DNA from 2 places in the Mesorhizobium sp. M1428 genome. Region 1 is predicted to be linked to the other one. Evidence: predicted binding sites of a transcription regulator. Region 1 holds the regulator's gene; the other holds the start of a gene.
What was found. Region 1 encodes LexA, which represses DNA repair genes until DNA is damaged. Its sites were predicted from a motif close to TGTTCNNNNTGTGTTCNG; they were not measured.
Positions count from the first base shown of each region.

Region 2: dnaE (DNA polymerase III subunit alpha) is a predicted target of LexA. The motif match lies at 4,350-4,367, and genes of this name have one in related genera.

Region 1 covers NZ_JAMYKT010000005.1:157,790-164,985, reverse strand. The annotation lists gene gltX (glutamate--tRNA ligase) at 1-1,276, opposite strand, end outside; gene NKG60_RS09625 (ComEC/Rec2 family competence protein) at 1,373-3,838, shown strand; gene lexA (transcriptional repressor LexA) at 3,832-4,566, opposite strand; gene kynU (kynureninase) at 5,015-6,262, shown strand; gene NKG60_RS09610 (hormone-sensitive lipase) at 6,359-7,189, shown strand.
Region 2 covers NZ_JAMYKT010000025.1:29,328-36,523, forward strand. The annotation lists gene NKG60_RS26010 (DMT family transporter) at 1-541, shown strand, start outside; gene dnaE (DNA polymerase III subunit alpha) at 556-4,083, opposite strand; gene NKG60_RS26020 (acetyl-CoA carboxylase biotin carboxylase subunit) at 4,554-6,566, opposite strand; gene NKG60_RS26025 (S-(hydroxymethyl)glutathione dehydrogenase/class III alcohol dehydrogenase) at 6,779-7,196, shown strand, end outside.

The sequences.
Region 1 (7,196 bases):
GCGCATAGTCGCGGATCGCGGCTTCCGCTGAGGCGGCAGACCAGTCCGACACCATGGCTAGTGCCGCATGAGCGCCCTGCAGGATCGCGCGCGCCTCACCGCTGAGTAGCGCCGCCGCCTTCTCGTCGACCGGCAGCGGCCGCTCGACGAACAGGAATGCAGCCCCTTCAACAAGTTCGACCAGCGTCTTGGCGCGCTCCTTCAGGCCCGGCAAAGCGGCAAGCAGTTGCGCCCTGCGTCCGTCGTCGAGGCGCGCGGCGATTGCCGGGCCGCCTTCGAGATAGGGCAGAGTGGCGACGAAGATGTCGAGCAGCGCGGTGTCGTTCATCCGGCGCATATGCACGCCATTAAGCGCCTCGAGCTTGGCGAAGTCGAAACGGGCGGCGCCCTTGTTGACGTCGCCAATGTCGAACCATGCGATCATGTCGGCGATCGACATGATCTCATCGTCGCCGTGGCTCCAGCCAAGCCTCGCCAGATAGTTGAGCAGCGCCTCCGGCAGGTAGCCCATGGCGCGATAGGCCTCGACGCCAAGCGCACCGTGCCGCTTCGACAGCTTGGCGCCGTCGGCACCGTGGATCAGCGGGATATGCGACATCGACGGCACCTCCCAGCCCATGGCCTGGTAGATTACGGTCTGGCGTGCGGCGTTGGTCAAATGATCGTCGCCGCGGATGATGTGGGTGATGCCCATGTCGTGATCGTCGACGACGACGGCATGCATGTAGGTTGGATTGCCGTCCGAGCGCAGAATAATGAAATCGTCGAGATCCTTGTTGGGAAAGCGCACGTCGCCCTGGACGCGGTCATGTACCACCGTCTCGCCGTCTGTCGGCGCCTTGATGCGGATCGCCCCCTTGGCGCCGGGCGGCGCCTCCGACGGGTCGCGGTCGCGCCAGCGTCCGTCATAGCGGGGAGGCAGCCCCTTGGCCCGTGCGCTCTCGCGCATTGCTTCCAGCTCGGCAGGCGTCGCATAACAATAATAGGCCTTGCCCGTGCGAACGAGCTCCTCGGCCACCTCGCGATGGCGCGGCGCACGCTCGAACTGCGACACCGGCTCGCCGTCCCATGTCAGGCCAAGCCAGGAAAGCCCGTCGAGAATGGCCGCGGTTGCCGCATCGGTGGAGCGCTCGCGGTCGGTGTCCTCGATGCGCAGCAGCATCGTGCCGCCTGTGTGCTTGGCATACAGCCAGTTGAACAGCGCCGTGCGCGCGCCGCCAATGTGCAGATAGCCGGTGGGCGAGGGGGCAAAACGGGTGACGACCTTATCGGGCATGGAACTCTCAGGCGGGCGAAGGAAGTGGGTTTGCGGACTTTCGCGCGTTGCGCGTTCATGTAGCATAGGAGGTCGAGGGCGCAAGGGGCAGACCCGATGGCTGTGCGAGGCCGTGGTGCGGGCGAGGGCGAGGACGCTGGCAGCGGCGTCAGCGAACGCTTGCTGTTTGCCGCTCCCCTGCCTGTCCTTCCGGCACCGGCATTGCTGCCCGCTCCGCGCTTTGATGCTCCGTCGCTGCCGGCCAGCGACCCCGCAACGGTTCCCGTGCCCGCGGGCGAGCCCATCGTGCGCCTACGCCGTCGCTTCCGCCTCCCGTCACCGTCCCGTATCCGCAATAGCATAACCTCGGCGGCCGGCCTGGAACTCGACCGCGGCATCGCCTTCCTGCTGGTGCCGGTGTTCCTCGCATGCGGGGTGGTCGTGTATTTCGCGATGGCGGCCGAGCCGGCCTTCCCACAGCCGATCGCTATCGTCGCCTTGGCAGCCCTTTGTGCCGTCGTCTCGCGGTCATGGCCCAGGACGCGCCTGTGCTTCATAGTGGCGTTGCTCTGCGCGCTTGGCGTGCTTGCCGCCAAGTTCGAGACCTGGCGTGTCGGGACGCATATGCTCGGTTCCGAAATCTCGACGCGGCTGACGGGTCGCGTCGTATCGTACGAGCCCATGGCGAGCGGCCGCATCAGGCTGACGATCGATGTGATCTCAACCGCCAGGCCGACACTGCGTTACATGCCGGAACGGGTCCGCGTTTCGGCGATGAAAATACCGGCTGAGCTGACCGCCGGTTCCGAGATCGCCGGCTATGTGCGGCTGCTGCCGCCGACCGGGCCGGTGCGGCCCGACAGCTATGATTTCTCCTTCGACAGCTATTTCGCCGGTATCGGCGGCAGCGGCTTTTTTCTCGGCAATCCGAAAGTCGTGTCGTCGGGCAGCATGCCGCTTGCCGCGCGGCTTTCTTCTGCGATCGAAGACGCGCGCGAATCCATCGCCGACCATATCCGCAGCCGCATCGGCGGCGCCGAGGGCGAGATTGCTGCTGCGCTGATCGTCGGCGTGCGCGCCGGCATTCCCGAGGAGATCAACGAAGCGATGCGGCGTACAGGCATCTATCACATCATCTCTATCTCGGGGCTGCATATGGCGTTGGTCGCCGGCACCATCATGGCGCTGCTACGCGGCGCCTTTGCGCTGTTTCCCGATTTCTCATCGCGACGGCCGGTCAAGAAATATGCCGCGGCCGCCGCGCTTTTTTCGATTGCGGCCTACCTCGTCTTTTCCGGCATTGTGGTAGCGGCCGAACGCAGCTTCATCATGCTGGCGGTGATGCTTATCGCCGTGCTGTTCGACCGGGCCGCGCTCACCATGCGCAACCTGGCGATCTCGGCCATCGCGGTCATTCTGGTGTCGCCACACGAGGTGGTCGGTCCGAGCTTCCAGATGTCCTTCGCCGCGACGGCGGCCCTTGTCGGCGCCTATGCCGGCTGGTCCGACTACCGCGCCGGCAGGGCCACCACGCCGCCGCCGCGGCGGTCGCCGCTACGCCTCGCCACGCGAAAGGTCCTGCTGGGCATGGGCGGCCTGGCGATGACCTCAATCATTGCAGGGAGCGCCACGGCGCTTTTCGCCATATGGCATTTCCAGCGCGTGGCGCCGCTCAGCCTGTTGGCCAATCTGGCCATCATGCCCATCGTCTCACTGGTCGTCATGCCCTTCGCCGTCCTCAGTGCGCTGGCGATGCCGTTCGGCGCGGATGGGCCTTTCCTATACGTGATGGGCAAGGGGCTGACGGCGATGATCGCCCTGTCCGGGTGGATCTCCGAGCGCTCGCCAATCGATGCGGTTGGGCTGATTTCGCTGAGATCCGTCCTTTTGGTGACGATCGCCCTTGTCATTGCCAGCATGGCGACGACCTGGTTGCGGCTGGCGGCACTTCCTTTTGCGCTCGCCGGCTTGCTAACGACAACCCAGACGCGCGTACCCGATGTATTGATCTCGGAGGACGCACGGTTGGTCGCGCTGCCGATCGACAGCGGTGAACTCGCGGTCAACCGGGCACGCCCGAATGAGTTCACCATCGACAACTGGAAACGCGCGCTCACATCAGAGGCTATCGTCGCGCCGGAAACACCTGGAAAGAACGATCCGCAATTCGACATTGCCGATCCGGCCGACCTACCGCCGGGTATGCCGTTCATTTGCACGGACGGCCTCTGCCTTGCCAGGCATCCATCCGGCGCGATCATCGCACAAGCCAAGGACCGCGATACTGCGCGGCCAGCCTGCGCCTTTGCCAGTTTGATCGTCATCGACGACGCCACCGCCCATAACCCCTGCTACTACGACCGGCTGGTCCTCGTCGTCACCAAACGGCAACTGGCGCGCGCGGGAAGTGCCGCCGTCTATTTCGATCCACAAGCTGCAACACGCGCCGAAATCCGTTTCGCGGTCGAAAAATCATACCGGCCCTGGCACGTGCAGCGGAAATTTTCACGCGCGGCACGGGGCCTGCCGCCATACCGCAGGGCCGACAAACCCAAAGCCGGCGCCAAGGGCGGAACTCAGTAGCGGCGGATCAGTCCGACGAGCTTGCCTTGCACCTTGACCCTGTCTGGTCCGAAGATGCGCGTCTCGTAGGCCGGATTGGCGGCTTCCAGGGCGATCGAAGCGCCCTTGCGGCGGAACCGCTTCAGCGTCGCTTCCTCCTCGTCGACCAGTGCCACCACGATCTCACCGGGGCTCGCCGTATCGGCATTGCGGATGATCACCGTGTCGCCGTCGAAAATGCCAGCCTCGATCATCGAATCGCCTTTGACCTCGAGCGCATAATGCTCGCCGCCCATGATCATATCCGGCGGCACCGAAATCGAATGCGTCTGGTGCTGGATGGCGTCGATCGGCACACCGGCGGCGATGCGGCCCATCACCGGGATCGAAACGGCGGCGACGACATCGTCGTCATTTCCGGCCGCAGGGACGCGCGACGATGTCGGCTTGCCTTGCCGCGGACCGCCTTGCCCAAGACTGCCCTGGATGACACTCGGCGAGAACTTGCGTGCCGCATTGAGGCCGGGGGCGATCGAGTCAGGCAGGCGCAGCACCTCCAGCGCACGGGCCCGGTTGGGCAAACGGCGAATGAAGCCGCGCTCCTCCAGTGCCGTAATCAGCCGGTGGATTCCCGATTTGGAAGCCAGGTCGAGCGCTTCCTTCATCTCGTCGAAGGAAGGCGGGATACCGCTTTCCTTCAATCTTTCGTGGATGAACATAAGCAGTTCGTGTTGTTTGCGTGTCAGCATAGCGACCCCCAACAGAATCAGAAAAACAAACCCAGAACAAACACTATCTGTTCCAGTTGTGTTCCGCAACTGTTTAAAGTTTAATGAATGCGTTAAGGCTCGGGAAACAAACGACGTCCCCTAACCGGGGTACCCCACTTTCACCGTCGCGAGCCTCATCGCCTTGATTCTGCTTTCGTTTGCGCCCTTCTGGCTTCCCGGAAGGCCACATTGGCATCGGCCGTCGGTCGGCGGAGGGCACGGAAGTGAACCCCTATCGAGTGTGCGGTTTGGTCAATGCACCGTGAACGAAACGAACTCAAAACGCCAACCTCGGGTTAAGTCCTGGTTTCCACCGCCTGGTTAGGCTGCTTCTCGCCGGTGGAGCCTTCCTGCGCGCAACCAGGTGATGGAAGAACAGTCGATGCGTATCCGGCGTTGCATTGAATTTTGGGGGAGCAGGCAAATCATGACAGGAATTCCCGATCTCGCGGCCATAAAGGCGATGGATGCCGCAGATCCGCTGCGCGCGATGCGCGACCGCTTTGTGTTGCCGCAAGGAGTGATCTATCTCGACGGCAATTCGCTAGGAGCTGCTTCACGTGCCGCTTTCGATGAATTGCGCAAGGCCGCGACCGAAGAATGGTCGCATGATCTCATCCGCGCATGGAACACGGCCGGCTGGTTCAACATGCCGCTTGAACTTGGCGACCAGCTCGGGCGCCTGATCGGTGCCGCGGCCGGCCAGACGGTGGTCTGCGACACGACGTCGGTCAACATCTATAAACTGCTGCACGCCGCCATGGCCATGCGACCGGAGCGGCAGGTCATCGTCGCCGAGGGCGATAGTTTTCCGACGGACCTCTACATGGCTGAGGGTGTGGCTTCGACGCGAAAGGATACGCTGCTGCGCCTCTCGGGGGTCGACGCGCCGAGCATCGAAGAGCTGATCGACGAACGCACCGCTGTGGTGCTGGTCAACCACGTCAACTACAAGTCGGGCGAACTGCGCGACATGCCGGCGCTGACGCGCAGAGCCCAGGAAGCCGGGGCGATGATCGTCTGGGATCTCTGCCACACCGCTGGAGCGATGCCAGTCGAGCTCGACAAGGCAAACGCCGATTTTGCCGTTGGCTGCACCTACAAATATCTGAATGGCGGCCCGGGCGCGCCTGCTTTCATCTATGCGGCTGAGCGGCATCTTGCCGACATCCAGCAGCCGCTCACCGGCTGGTGGGGCCATGCACGGCCCTTCGCCTTCGAGCCAGGCTATGCGGCCGGCACCGGCATCCGCCGGTTTCTGTGCGGCACGCAGCCGGTCCTGTCGATGCGCACGCTTAAGGGCGCGCTCGACATCTGGAACGATGTCGACATGACGGCGGTGCGCAAGAAGAGCATCGCGCTGGCCGATCTGTTCATCGAGCTTGTCGAGGCAAAGTGCGGCACTTACGGGCTCACGCTCGAAAGCACGCGCGATGGGGAAAAACGCGGCAGCCAGATTTCATTCATGCATGAGCATGGCTACCAGATCATGCGCGCGCTGATCGAACGTGGCGTGATCGGCGATTTTCGCGCGCCATCGACCATGCGCTTCGGCTTCACCCCGCTCTATGTCGGCTATGCCGATGTCTGGCAGGCCGTCGAAGTACTTGAGGACATCCTGCGCACCGGTGCATGGAAGGATGCGCGCTTCGCCATCAAGACGGCTGTCACTTGAGATTGATGCGAGAGCTGGAGCCGTGAGGCTGGCGACGACGCGCCGCGCGATGCTCACGCTACGTCGCAAGGCCATATTGCCAGGGGAGGGCGCAGGGTGTTCGAACGTCACATTGCCGATTGGGACAACGCCTATGCCAACGGCGCCAACATAGCCAGCAGCGATCGCTGGCCGGCGGCCTGGGTTGAGCCCGCTCGGGTTTTCCGCGACGTGCTTTCGACCGAGGGCAGGGCGCGGCTCGACTTGGCCTATGGCGATAAGCCACGCAATCGGCTCGATCTTATCCTGCCGGCCACCAAGCCCAAGGGACTCGTGGTGTTCGTCCATGGCGGCTACTGGATGGCATTCGACAAGAGTTTCTGGTCGCATCTTGCCGCTGGCGCTGTTGATCGCGGCTATGCGGTTGCGATGCCGTCCTACACGCTCTGTCCGCAGATACGCGTTGCCGGCATCGTCAAGGAAGTCGGCGCGGCGATCGGCACAGCGGCGGCGATGGTCGCAGGGCCGCTGATGCTGACCGGACACTCGGCCGGCGGCCATCTTGTTAGCCGGATGGTTACGGCGACGACGCCGCTGGCGCCCGAAGTGGTCCGGCGCGTTCGTCACGTGGTGTCGATCTCGGGGGTGCACGATTTGCGCCCGATCATGCGCACCGGCATGAACGAGACGCTGGCGATCGATGAGGCCGAGGCGCAGGCCGAAAGTCCGGTGCTGCTGCGCCCGATGGACAAGGCCTGCCTGACCTGCTGGGCCGGCGGCGGCGAGCGCGCCGAATTCCTGCGCCAGAGCGCGTTGCTGGCCAACATCTGGATCGGCCTGGGTGCCGCGACCAGCTCGGTGGTCGAGCCTGACCGGCATCATTTCAACATCATCGACGGTTTGGCCGATCCAGACCATCCGCTGACCCGGACCTTGATCTCGGAGTGAGGCAGGT
Region 2 (7,196 bases), on a different contig from region 1:
GGTCGCTTTCCTCGGCGAAAGGCTCTCCCGGCCACGGCTCGCGGCGATCGTGCTCGGGCTGGTCGGCGTTGTGATCATCGTGCGTCCGGGCGTCGGCGCGGTCAATCCGGGGCATGTTATCGTGCTGGGAGCCGCGGTCTGCTTCGGCATCTCGGTGGTCCTCGTCAAGTCGCTGACGCGGACGGACAGCGTCGTGCGCATTATCTTCTGGATGCTGATCATCCAGTCGCTGCTTGGCCTCGTCCCGGCGCTATACGAATGGCGCAACCCGCCGCTCGAACTCTGGCCGTGGATCCTGCTCATCGCCTTCACCGGCATGTCGTCGCATTTCTGCATGGCCCGTGCACTTGTTTATGCCGATGCGACGGTCATCTCGCCAATGGACTTTTTGCGCGTGCCGCTGTCGGCGGTGATCGGATGGCTGCTCTATCACGAGCAGATCGACGCCTTCACCGCTGGTGGCGCCCTGCTGATCCTGCTCGGCAATCTGCTCAACCTGCAGCGGAGAGCACCGCAACCGGCGGAGATCGCCGCTTCATAAGCGTGCGCTAACTCTTAGACCAGTTCCACCTCGACCACGCCCGGCACCGCCCGCATCGCCGACGCTATCTGCGGCGATACGCGGTAGCGGTTGGGCAACTCGATCTCGACCTCGCCCTCGCCGCCTTCCTTGATGACGATGATGCTCACCTGACTGTCGCCACGTTGGCCAAGCTGCGATTGGATTGTCGATGCCGGAGCGTCATTTCTGACGAAGATGCGCAACGCTTTCTGGATACGGCTTGCCTCGTCCTCCAACGACTGCACGGTCTGGATGCGCAGATTGACGCCTTCAGGCCTGTCCTCGGCCGAAACGGTGATCACCACCGAGCGGCCGGGTTCGAGCAGGTCGCGGTATTGCGCCAGCCCCTCGGAAAACAGCACCGCTTCATACTGGCCTGACGTGTCGGAAAACTGCACGACGCCCATCTTGTTGCCGGTGCGCGTCTTGCGCTCCTGCTTGGTGGTGACGGTACCGGCGAGCCGGCCGGCGGCAGCACCGCGTTTGACGGCGGCCGAAAACTCGCCCCAGGTCTGCACCCGCATTTTCTGCAGCGCCGCCTTGTATTCGTCGAGCGGATGTGCCGAGAGATAGAACCCGACCACCTGGAATTCGCGGTGCAGGCGGTCGGCGGCGAGCCAGGGCTCGGTCGCCGGCAGGTTGAGTGCCTGCGACTGTGCGCCGAGCGAGGCGCCAAAGATGTCGTGCTGGCCGGTGACGGCGTTCTGCTGCGCCAAGGACGCCAGCCCCATCATCCGCTCGACGCCGGCCATCATCGCCGCGCGGTCATGACCGAAGCAGTCGAGCGCGCCGGCCATGATCAGGCTTTCGAAAACACGTTTGCCGACGATCTTCGGATCGACCCTTTCACAGAAATCGGCGAGGCTCTTGAACGGTTTTTCGCCGCGCGTGGCGACGATGTGCTCGACCGCCGCATCGCCAACGCCCTTGAGCGCGGCCAGCGAATAGAAAATGCGGTTCTCGCCGATCTCGAAATCCCGGAACGACGTCATCACCGACGGCGCCACCACTTCGATGCCGAGGCGCAGCGCATCCTGGCGGAAATCGGCGAGCTTGTCCGTATTGCCCATGTCGAGCGTCATCGACGCGGCCAGGAATTCGACCGGGTAATGCGCCTTCAGATACGCGGTCTGGTAGGAGACGACGGCATAGGCGGCGGCATGCGATTTGTTGAAACCGTAGTCGGCAAACTTTGCCAGCAGGTCGAAGATGAAGTCGGCTTGCGGCTTGCCGACGCCGCGCTCGACCGCACCCGAAACAAAGCGCTCGCGCTGCTTGTCCATCTCGGCGCGGATCTTCTTGCCCATGGCGCGGCGCAGCAGATCGGCTTCGCCCAGCGAATAGCCGGAGAGCTCCTGCGCGATCTGCATCACCTGTTCCTGGTAGACGATGACGCCTTGCGTCTCCTTGACGAGATGGTCGATCTTCGGGTGGATCGACGCCATCTCCTCTTCGCCGTGCTTTCTGGCATTGTAGGTCGGTATGTTCTCCATCGGCCCCGGCCGGTAGAGCGCGACCAGCGCGATAATGTCCTCGATACAGTCGGGCCGCATGCCGATCAGCGCCTTGCGCATGCCGGCACTTTCCACCTGGAACACGCCGACCACCTCGCCGCGCGACAGCATGGCGTAGGTTTCCGGGTCGTCGAGCGGAATGTGGGCGAGATCGATCTCGATGCCGCGGCGGCGGATCAGCTTGACCGCCCTGTCCAGCACCGTCAGCGTCTTCAGGCCAAGGAAGTCGAATTTCACCAGCCCGGCCTGCTCGACATACTTCATGTTGAACTGGGTGACGGGCATGTCCGATCGCGGATCGCGGTACATCGGCACCAGCTCCGACAGCGGCCGGTCGCCGATGACGATACCGGCCGCGTGCGTAGAGGCGTGCCGATAAAGACCTTCCAGTTTCTGCGCCGTATCGAGCAGCGTCTGCACGATCGGCTCACGCTCCGCCTCTTCGGCAAAGCGCGGCTCGTTGGCGATGGCATCGGCAAGCTTGACGGGATTGGCCGGGTTCGACGGCACCATCTTGCTCAGCTTGTCGACCTGCCCGTAAGGCATCTGCAGCACGCGGCCGACGTCACGCAGCACCGCGCGTGCCTGCAGTGTGCCGAAGGTGATGATCTGGCCGACCTGGTCGCGGCCGTATTTCTGCTGGACGTAGCGGATGACCTCCTCGCGCCGGTCCTGGCAGAAGTCGATGTCGAAGTCGGGCATCGACACGCGGTCGGGATTGAGGAAGCGCTCGAACAGCAGCGAAAAGCGCAGCGGATCGATGTCGGTGATGGTCGTGGCATAGGCAACCAGCGAGCCGGCGCCCGAACCGCGGCCCGGCCCGACCGGAATGTCTTGCGCCTTGGCCCATTTGATGAAGTCGGCGACGATCAGGAAATAGCCCGGATATTTCATCTTCTCGATGACGCCGAGCTCGAAATCCAGCCTCTCGCGATATTGCTCGACGGTATAGCCGGGCGTCGGCCCGTGCGCCGCCAGCCGCGCCTCCAGCCCTTCATGCGCCTGCCTGGCAAGCTCGTGCGCCTCCGCCTTGACCGCAGCATCGGCGTCGGCGACATCGCGGCCGGCAAAGCGCGGCAGGATCGGATTGCGTGTCTTCGGGTAATACGAGCAGCGCAGCGCGATCTCGACGGTGTTGTCGATTGCTTCCGGCAGGTCGGCGAACAGCCTCGCCATGTCGGCCTGGCTTCTCAGGAAGTGGTCGGGCGAAAGGCGGCGGCGATTGTCGGCCGCAACCACGGAGCCTTCGGCGATGGCGATCAACGCATCATGCGCGTCATAGTCTTCACGAGAGAAGAAAAACGCCTCGTTGGTGGCAACCAACGGCAGATCATGGCGGTAGGCGAGATCGACCGACGACTGCTCGATCGCGCGGTCGTAGCCGGACACCCGCTCAAGCTCGACATAGAGCCGGTCGCCGAACAGGCCCTTGAGCGCCAGGAGCCGGGTCTCGGCGAGTTCGCGGCGATCCTCTTTCAAGGCAGTGCCGATCGGACCGCGCGGCCCGCCCGTAAGGCAGATCAGACCGTCGGAGTGGCCCTGCAGCATCTCGGTCGTCAGATGCACCGCTTCGCCGGGCGGTGTCTCGAGGTAGACGCGGCTGACCAGCCTGACCAGATTGCCGTAGCCGGCCTCGGTGGCGGCGATCAGGACGACCGGCCGCATCTCCGGCCCTTGCCGCCTGCGGTCGCGCTGGCTGTCGCTCGCCTCGCCGGAAAAGGCGAGGTCGATCTGGCAGCCGATGATCGGCTGGATACCGTCCTTTACCGCCTTCTGGGCGAATTCCAGTGCGCCGAACAGATTGTTGGTGTCGGTGACGGCGATTGCCGGGCACTCGTCCTGCACTGCATGGCCGACGATCTTGCCGAGCTGCAAGGCGCCTTCGAGCAGCGAATAGGCCGAATGCACGCGCAGATGAATGAACCGACGCGCCGCCGCCTCCGCCCGTGACGCCTTTGCATAGGCCTCGCGCAGCAAGGGATCGCGTGGAAGTCTCTCATCCGCCATGGTTTTTTCGCGCCGCCTCACAAGGACTCAGTTGATGAAGATGTATTGTCCGGCACCGGGTAACACGAGTCCAGCGGTAGCGATTGGAGCTTTGGACGTTTAGAGCAGCCGCCGCAACTGCCGATCTCCCCCCTCGTGGGGGAGATGTCCGGCAGGACAGAGAGGGGCGCTGTCCCGCCAACCTCGGGCCAGGAAACACAAAACCCGCCTCAAAGGCGGGTCGTTGGAGCCAATTAGCACCATACCCAAATTAGTAGCATAGCTGCCGGCACAAAGCAAGAACAAAATACGTTGTGGCGGCAAAAAAATGCGAATTCTGTCTCGTTGCCCAACGAATTGTCTGGTCGCGTTTCTTCGCGCCCCTCTCTGTCCTGCCGGACATCTCCCCCACGAGGGGGGAGATTGGCCGTCACCTCGGCTTTCGCTAATCTCCAACGTCCCAGGCTAGCCTCAGGCGGTTTTTTTCACCCTCACGCGAATTCCATGATCACCGCATCGACGGCAAGGCTGTCGCCGGGCTTGGCGTTGAGCTTCGAGACGATGAGGTCGCGCTCGGCGCGCAGCACGTTTTCCATCTTCATCGCTTCGACCACTGCAAGCGTCTCGCCGGCCTTGACCTCCTGCCCCTCGACAACGGCGATCGACACGACGAGCCCGGGCATTGGGCAGAGCAGCATCTTCGAAGTGTCCGGCGCGATTTTTTCAGGCATCAGCCTTTCGAGTTCGGCAGTGCGCGGCAGCATGGCGCGGGCTGTCACCGACATGCCTTTCCAGGCGATGCGGAACCCGTTCAGTACCGGCCTGACCTGCGCCGCGACCTTGCGACCGCCGACCGTGCCGCGCCAGATGAGATCGCCCGGCCGCCAGTCGGATGCCACGGTCAGCGGTTTGCCGCCGTCGATTGTGAGATCGAGCTCCATCGGAACGGAAATCATGCCTTCGACGATGGCGAGCGAAAGATAATCCCGGCCGATCTTCACCACCCAATCACGTTTCAAAGCGCCCGAATGCGGCGCCAGCCGCCCGCCCAGCCGGTCGAGCCGGTCGCGGCGCAGAAGTTCGACCGCGGTGGCAATCGCGGCCAGCACCGACTTCTCCTCGGCGTCTGGCACGATCGGCGCGAAGCCGTCGGGGTATTCCTCGGCGATGAACCCGGTCGATAGCCGACCTTCCCGCCAGCGCGGATGCTGCATCAGCGCCGCCAGGAACGGTATGTTGTGCTCGATGCCGTCGACGACGAAACTGTCCAGCGCTTCCGACATCGCGTCTATCGCCGCCAGCCGTGTCGGCGCCCAGGTGCACAGCTTGGCGACCATCGGGTCGTAGAACATCGAGATTTCCGAGCCTTCGGTGACGCCGGTATCGTTGCGGATGACGATTTCGCCGAATTTTCCCTCTTCCGGCGGCCGGTATTTTGTCAGCCGGCCGATCGACGGCAGAAAGTTGCGATACGGGTCTTCGGCATAGAGGCGGCTTTCCACCGCCCAGCCGTTCAACTTGACGTCGCTCTGCTTGATGGCGAGCTTTTCGCCGGCTGCCACGCGGATCATCTGCTCGACCAGGTCGATGCCGGTGACCAGTTCCGTCACCGGATGCTCGACCTGCAGCCGCGTGTTCATTTCCAGGAAATAGAAGTTCTTGTCGCTATCGACGATGAATTCGACCGTTCCGGCGCTCTGGTAGTCGACCGCCTTGGCCAACGCCACCGACTGCTCGCCCATGGCTTTGCGGGTCTTGGCATCGAGGAAGGGCGACGGCGCCTCCTCTACGACCTTCTGGTTGCGGCGCTGGATCGAGCATTCCCGCTCGCCGAGATAGAGCGTGTTGCCATGCGCGTCGGCGAGCACCTGGATTTCGATATGGCGCGGGTCGACGATGAATTTTTCGATGAAGACGCGGTCATCGCCGAACGAGCTTTTGGCTTCCGACCGCGCCCGGTCGAAGCCGTCGCGCACCTCTGCCTTGCTCCAGGCGATGCGCATGCCCTTGCCGCCGCCGCCGGCCGAGGCCTTGATCATCACGGGATAGCCGATTTCGCCGGCTATCCTTTCGGCATGGGCGGCGTTTTCGACGACGCCGAGCCAGCCGGGCACCGTCGACACCTTGGCCGCATTGGCGAACTTCTTCGATTCGATCTTATCGCCCATCGCCTTGATGGCCTTGGGCTTCGGGCCGATGAAGACGATGCCTTCCTGCTCCAGCGCTTCGCAGAAGGATGCCCGCTCCGACAGGAAGCCGTAGCCGGGATGCACGGCCTCGGCTCCTGTAGCCTTGCAGGCGGCGATGATCTTTTCCGGGACCAGATAGCTTTGCGCAGCAGGCGAAGGCCCGATATGCACCGCCTCGTCGGCCATTTCGACATGCATGGCGTCGCGGTCGGCGTCGGAATAGACCGCGACGGTGGCGACGCCCATCTTGCGCGCCGTCTTGATCACGCGGCAGGCGATCTCGCCACGGTTGGCGACCAGGATCTTTGAGAACATGCAGGCCTCGTCCCTCGACTGCCCGTCTTTTACGGGCTTCCCGTTTTATGGGCTTCAGGGGGCCGGTCAAGGCAAGTCGGAGCCTATCCCGGATGCAAATCGGCCGGCGCTGACGAAAATCCGGAGTCAGAACGTCGCTTCGTGCATAGCGCAGAGCTGAATGGTAAGTTAAATCTAACCTGGATTGCAGACTGTCTTGGGAGGATTGCCTGATGAAAACGCGCGCCGCTGTCGCCGTCGCCGCCGGAAAGCCGCTGGAGATCATGGAGGTCGACCTCGAAGGTCCCCGCGATGGCGAGGTGCTGGTCGAGATCAAGGCAACCGGCATCTGCCACACCGACGAGTTCACGCTGTCGGGTGCCGACCCGGAAGGCCTGTTTCCGGCGATCCTCGGCCATGAGGGCGCAGGCATCGTCGTCGACGTCGGCAAGGGCGTCACCTCGGTCAGGAAGGGCGACCACGTCATCCCGCTCTATACGCCGGAATGCCGGCAGTGCCCGTCCTGCCTGTCGCGCAAGACCAACCTCTGCACCGCCATCCGCGCCACGCAGGGACAGGGCTTGATGCCCGACGGCACCTCGCGCTTCTCGATCGGCAAGGACAAGCTGTTCCACTATATGGGCTGCTCGA